Vallitalea guaymasensis: one gene and its partner. The main gene of each other region encodes a partner of the protein of the gene in region 2 in a complex. Links are inferred from orthologs where the notes say so. Each region holds a gene or a part of one and is shown on either strand. Other genes may lie near its edges.

What was found.
Region 1: the proteins of secY (region 2) and secG are in contact, whole or in part, in a crystal structure (PDB 5AWW), measured with the Thermus thermophilus proteins. The link is inferred for Vallitalea guaymasensis from one-to-one orthologs. Residues at the interface, in WP_096411648.1 of Thermus thermophilus: Leu14, Gln16, Arg17, Phe20, Ile34, Pro35, Pro37, Ile72, Arg108, Arg109, Asn112, Gln113, Arg116, Ile117, Ile120, Pro145, Gly146, Trp147, Phe152, Phe155, Val156, Val159, Thr160, Val162, Ala163, Gly164, Ala166, Leu167, Trp170, Glu173; in WP_223903268.1 of Thermus thermophilus: Tyr5, Ile9, Tyr12, Leu13, Ala16, Leu19, Val20, Val23, Leu24, Gln26, Glu27, Pro28, Gln30, Gly31, Ala32, Asp34, Leu35, Met36, Gly37, Gly38, Ser39, Ala40, Asp41, Leu42, Phe43, Ala45, Arg46, Val48, Tyr53, Thr56.

Annotation. Positions count from the first base shown.
Region 1 is NZ_CP058561.1:4,300,551-4,303,882, reverse strand. What follows is about bases 111-3,101. They hold secG (preprotein translocase subunit SecG), read right to left. Parts: upstream 1,735-3,101; coding sequence 1,486-1,734; downstream 111-1,485. Other genes in these bases: eno (phosphopyruvate hydratase), read right to left, coding at 2,599-3,101; HYG85_RS18395 (PHP domain-containing protein), read right to left, coding at 1,870-2,538; rnr (ribonuclease R), read right to left, coding at 111-1,278. Outside these bases: more of rnr, read right to left, coding at 1-110; more of eno, read right to left, coding at 3,102-3,332. UniProt on the Bacillus subtilis protein: Involved in protein export. Participates in an early event of protein translocation.
Region 2 is NZ_CP058561.1:1,882,990-1,886,270, reverse strand. What follows is about bases 62-3,001. They hold secY (preprotein translocase subunit SecY), read left to right. Parts: upstream 62-865; coding sequence 866-2,137; downstream 2,138-3,001. Other genes in these bases: map (type I methionyl aminopeptidase), read left to right, coding at 2,885-3,001; HYG85_RS08425 (adenylate kinase), read left to right, coding at 2,236-2,880; rplO (50S ribosomal protein L15), read left to right, coding at 425-865; rpmD (50S ribosomal protein L30), read left to right, coding at 210-392; rpsE (30S ribosomal protein S5), read left to right, coding at 62-197. In the rest of the region: more of rpsE, read left to right, coding at 1-61; more of map, read left to right, coding at 3,002-3,281. UniProt on the Bacillus subtilis protein: The central subunit of the protein translocation channel SecYEG. Consists of two halves formed by TMs 1-5 and 6-10.

The DNA of each region.
Region 1 (3,332 bases), 2.4 Mb from region 2 along the record:
TGTTTCTGCAAAATCAAAATCAATAGAACCTCTTCTTTTTCTCTTATCTCTAAGAATAGCCGCTAATTCTTCCATCTCTTCAAACATTTTTACAAAATCTTTATATTCACTTATAACTTCCTGATCCTTGTCAGATAGGATTTTCCTGACATTGGTATAAGTCATTCTTCTATCTACATTTATAAGGGTTTCAGCAATTTTATGATTAACTACATTACCTTTTTTATCAATGTCCATAAGACATGATAGTGCTAGACGGTCTGTTCCCATGTTAAGAGAACAAATACCATTTGATAATTTGTGTGGCAACATAGGTATAACCCTATCAACTAAATAAACACTAGTACCTCTTCTTAACGCCTCAACATCAAGGGGTGACCCTTCTGTAACATAGTTAGTTACATCAGCTATGTGGACACCTAGAGTAAATGTACCGTCTTCATTTCTTTGAATGGTTATTGCATCATCCAGATCTTTAGCATCTTCTCCATCTATTGTTACCATTTGAATTTCTCTAAGGTCTAACCTACCTGCTTTATCTTCTTCTGTTACTTCAGATGGAATATAATCAAGTTGGTTCATAACTGCATCAGGGAATTGCATTGGCAATTCATAACTCCTTACAATTGATAATATATCTGTCCCAGGATCATTGATATGTCCTATAATCTCAATAATCTCACCTTCTGGATTTCTTCTTTCATTACCCCAATCAGTGATTTTTACAACTACTTTATGACCTGATACTGCTCCTTTACTCTTGTTCTTGGAAATAAAAATATCCTTGGTAAACTTTTTGTTATCCGCAACAACAAATCCAAAATTTTTGCTTTTTTGGTATGTTCCTATAACATCGCTGTCATTACGTTTGATTATCTTTATTACTTCTCCCTCTTTACGTTTCCCCTTAGAATCTCTTCTAATAAGCTTTATGGCTACTGTATCATTGTTAAAAGCACCATTAACATATGGGGCAGGTATAAAGATATCATTCTCTTCACCCTCAATTTCAACAAATCCAAAACCTTTAGCATGAGCTATGAACTTTCCAACAATCATATTTACAGCTTCTGGTCTTGCATATTTTCCTCTTTTTGTTTTAATGATCTTTCCTTCAGCTATCAATTGTTCTAATGTTTCTTCTAGCATAGCTCTTTTTTCATCATCACCATTAATACTTAATAGTATTCCTAGCTCTTTGATCTTCATTGGTTTATAATCTTTGTGATTAATTATCTCCAACAATACCTGTTTTTTTTCTTCTAATGTATTTTCCATATTTCACCTTCAAAAATTTATTTTTTATAGCATCTTCATATAACCATTATAGCTTATATATTAAACTAATATATTTTTTACCTATAGTATTTGTTAAATCAATTATTATTATTTATATAAAATTAAACTAACAGGAAAGGAACTGAATGTATAGTTTACTATAGAATAAAAAAACACCCTGCTTTGATGCAAAGTGCTTTACTTTTATTATTGGTATTTAATTAATAAACTTAATACTACAGATAAAACAATAAAAAGTATTGCTCCTAATCTAGTAAATTTTTCTAATTTACCTTCCATAGAACGAGCCTTGTTTTTACCCCAATAAGTTTCAGCAGCTCCACCAATTGCACCTGATAATCCTGCAGCTTTTCCTTTTTGTAAAAGCACTACAGCAATTAGTCCTAAACATAATATGAAATATACTATTTCAACAATTATTATTAATGCTCCCACGGTTACACCTCCTAAAGTTTAACACTAGTATTTTAGCACAAACTATGTATTAATTCAACTATTTTTTTCTAGTTAAATTTTTATATACCAATAAAAGTAGCTGCAGTCTGCAAAAAGCAAAGTGCAAGTACAGCTTTATCCTCTGAATAATGTATAATCTTTACTTTTTAAAACTTCAATCAAATCCTCATTGGTTTTTATTCTATTACTAGTAATAATTCCCCCATTATTTTCATCTCCATATTCATGGAAATCAGAACCTGAAATCATATATAGATCATTTTCACTAGCTATTACTTCTATTTCATCGTTATGTGAATCATGACGCGGATTTCCATTATGTACTTCAACACCATCCAAAAATGCTATATCCTCTAAATTACAATATCCCCTTAATGGATGTGCTTGAAAGAATAATAAATTATTTTCTTTACAAAATTTACTCAAACCTTCAAAGCCCAAATTAAATAGATCTGTAGATTTCATTAACATTTCTTCAGTGATACCATATATAAGAAAATCATTTGTTTTTGTATTATTAAAAGCAAATTCAATTCCTAGTAGTACATCCATACCATATTTATCACCTTGGTATTTTGCGTTCCTATATCCTCTTAAAAAGTCCTCTACTTTTTCTTCCCAAGTTGTAAATTCACTAGTGTTAAAGAACACTGGTCTATAATGGTCAGTAATTACAACACCAGAATAACCATTATCTCTATAAACCGCTATCATATCAGCTGCTGCTACGTGAGCACAGGGGCTAGTCTCTTTTGTATGAACATGTAAATCATATTTATACATAATATTCACCTACTTATCGCAAAATTAAAGACCCCGACGAATCGAGGTCTATTAATTTAATTATTTATCTTTTAAATTAAACCAAGCATCAATTCCTCTATATTCAGCTGCATCTTCTAATTCTTCTTCAATTCTTAATAATTGATTATATTTAGCAACACGGTCTGATCTACAAGGTGCTCCTGTTTTAATTTGTCCTGCATTAGCAGCTACAACTATATCAGCAATAGTATTGTCTTCTGTTTCACCAGAACGATGTGATACAACTGCTGTATAACCAGCTCTATTAGCCATTTCTATAGCATTAAATGTTTCAGTCAATGTACCAATTTGATTAACTTTGATTAGGATAGAATTAGCAACACCAAGGTCAATTCCTTTTTCTAATCTCTCAGTATTAGTTACGAATAAATCGTCTCCAACTAATTGTACTCTGTCTCCTAATCTTTCAGTTAATAATTTCCATCCTTCCCAGTCTTCTTCATCTAATCCATCTTCTATAGAGATGATTGGGAATTTGTTAAGTAGGTCTTCGTAATAGTCAACTAATTCTTCTGAAGTTCTTATTACTTCTTCACCTTTCATTTTGCTTTCGCCAGGGAAGTGGTATTTACCAGTTTCTTCATTATACAATTCTGAAGCTGCTACGTCCATAGCGATTCTCATATCATCACCAGGTTTATATCCAGCTCTTTCAATTGCATCAATAATGATTTGAATAACTTCTTCAGATGAAGCTATATCAGGTGCAAATCCACCTTCATCACCAATACTAGTTGCTAAACCTTTTTCAT
Region 2 (3,281 bases):
GAACAGGTGTTATAGCTGGTGGTCCTGCTCGTGCCGTACTTGAACTTGCAGGAATCAAAAATATCAGAACAAAATCATTAGGTTCAAATAACAAGAATAATGTAGTAACAGCTACTGTTGCAGGGCTTGATGGACTTAAAACTCCTGAAGAAGTAGCAAAACTTCGTGGAAAATCAATTGAAGAGCTTTTAGGATAGGAGGGAACCAAGATGGCAGATAAATTAAAAATTACTTTAGTTAAATCCACAATTGGAGCCATTCCTAAACATAGAAAAACAGTAGAAGCTTTAGGACTAACAAAACTTCATAAAACTGTTGAACAAAAAGATAATAAAGCAATTAGAGGTATGGTCCATTCTATACAACATTTAGTAAAAGTAGAAGAAATTTAATCGGGTTAAAATAAGCAAGGAGGTGTAACAGCATGAATTTGACAGAATTAAAACCAGCAAAAGGATCAAGAAAATCTAATTATAGAAAAGGAAGAGGACATGCTTCTGGAAATGGTAAAACTGCAGGAAGAGGACAAAACGGACAAAAGTCTCGTTCCGGTGGTGGCGTAAGACCTGGATTTGAAGGGGGCCAAATGCCATTATATAGAAGACTTCCAAAAAGAGGTTTTACTTGTAGAAATTCAAAAGAAATCGTTGGAATTAATGTTGATGTCTTAAATAGATTCGAAGCAGGTGCTACAGTATCTGTTGAAACTCTAATAGAACAAGGCGTTGTTAAAAATCCTAGAGATGGTGTTAAGATTTTAGGAAACGGCGATTTAACTAAGAAGCTTACAGTAAAAGCTAATGCATTTAGTAAATCAGCAGTAGAAAAAATCGAAGCCGCTGGCGGGAAAGCAGAGGTGGTTTAGATGTTTAGAACACTTCGTGATGCATTTAAAATACCTGATTTAAGAAAAAAGATAATTTACACAATGTTAATGTTTTTTGCTATACGTATAGGAGCACATATCAGAATACCATTAATTAATCCTGCAGTTGTTCAAAATATGTTCGGTAATGCAGATGAGGCTGGATTACTTGGTATGTTTGATGCATTCTCAGGTGGTGCGTTCAAGGATATGACATTGTTTGCTATGGGTATTACTCCATACATTACATCCTCCATCATTATGAACCTTCTAACAATTGCTATTCCAAAACTTGAGGAAATGCAAAAAGAAGGAGAAGAAGGACGTAAGAAAATTGCTAAAATCACTAGATACGGTACTATAGTATTAGCACTACTACAATCAGTTGCAATCTCAATTGGTCTTGGTAGAAGCTTATTCTATGATTATAATATATTCTCAGTAATTATTGCTGTAACCGCAATGACTGCTGGTACTGCATTCTTAATGTGGGTTGGAGAGCAAATAACAGTAAAAGGTGTTGGAAATGGTATTTCTTTAATTATCTTTATAAACATAATATCAAGATTACCATTTGGAACAAAGAAATTATACGAACTTGCTACAGCAGGTAACAAATTAATTCCTGTAATTGTCTTATTAATCATATATGTATTAATGGTTACATTTGTAGTATTAATACAATTAGGCGAAAGAAGAATTCCAGTACAATACGCCAAGAGAATGCAGGGAAGAAAAGTATATGGTGGTCAATCTACACATATTCCATTAAAAGTAAATATGGCAGGAGTAATCCCAGTTATCTTTGCTTCATCCTTATTACAGTTCCCAGGAACAATAACTCAGTTCTTTGGTGAGCCAAGTGGATGGTGGGGTTCTGTTATTAACTTCTTGAAGATTACTAATATATCAGGAGCACTTATTTACTTTGTATTCATTTTATTCTTTGCATATTTCTATACTTCAATCATATTCAATCCAATTGAAGTTGCAAATAATATGAAGAAGAATGGTGGATTTGTTCCAGGTATTAGACCAGGAAAACCTACTGTAGACTATTTATCAAATGTTCTTAATAAAATTGTATTAATTGGAGCTTTAGCACTAGCACTTATTGCTTTACTTCCAGTTATACTTTCAAATATATTTGACATGAATGTTACATTTGGTGGTACTTCACTTATTATCGTTGTAGGTGTTGCCCTTGAGACAATTAAACAAATTGAATCCCAAATGGTTATGAGACACTATAAAGGATTTTTAAATGCATAATACAAGATTAAGAATGAAGCCAGAAATCATATTCTATCTTCATTCTAAATCTTAAATTGCTATAATCCTAATACAAGATATACTTTGGAGGTTATAAAATGAGATTAATTATGTTAGGTGCGCCTGGTGCCGGTAAAGGAACACAGGCAAAAAGGGTAGCAGCGAAATATAATATCCCGCACATTTCAACAGGTGATATATTTAGAGATAATATAAAAAACAAGACTGATCTTGGAATAAAAGCCAAGGAATATATGGATAAAGGTTTATTAGTTCCAGATGAGTTGGTTGTAGATATAGTTGCTGATAGACTATTACAAGAGGATTGTAAAGAAGGATTTATCTTAGATGGTTTTCCAAGAACAATACCTCAAGCTGAGAGTTTAGACAAAGCACTTATGTCTATGGAAACAAAAATTAATTATGCAATTAATATTCATGTACCTGATGAAAATATTGTAAGAAGAATGTCTGGTAGAAGGGCATGTCTAAATTGCGGTGCAACTTATCATATAAAGTATAATCCACCAAAAAAGGAAGATATTTGTGATAACTGTACAAGAGAACTGATACTTAGAGATGATGATAAAGAAGAGACAGTACTCAAGAGATTAGAAATTTATCACAAACAAACTAGTCCGTTAATAGAATATTATGGAGAAAAAGATATCTTGATAACTGTTGATGGAACAGTTGACATTGATGATGTCACTAAGAGTATTGTTGAGATATTAGGAGCGTAAAGTTATGTCAATAACAATTAAAACCAACGAAGAAATAGCAATCATGAGAGAAGCAGGCAAAATAGTTGCTGATACTCATGAATTACTAGAATCAATGATAAAACCAGGAATATCTACATTTGACCTGGATAAGGCAGCAGAAGAATTCATTAGAAGTAAAAACGCCATTCCATCTTTTAAAGATTACAATGGATATCCAGCTAATATCTGTGCTTCAATTAATGAAGAAGTTGTGCATGGTATTCCTAGCACTAAAAGAATTTTAAAAGAAGGCGATATAATAAGTATTGATATTGGTGCTTACTATAACGGATTTCATGGCGATGCTGCTAGAACACATGGTGTTGGTGAGATAAGTGAAGAAGCAAGAAACCTGATTGATGTTACGAAGCAATGCTTTT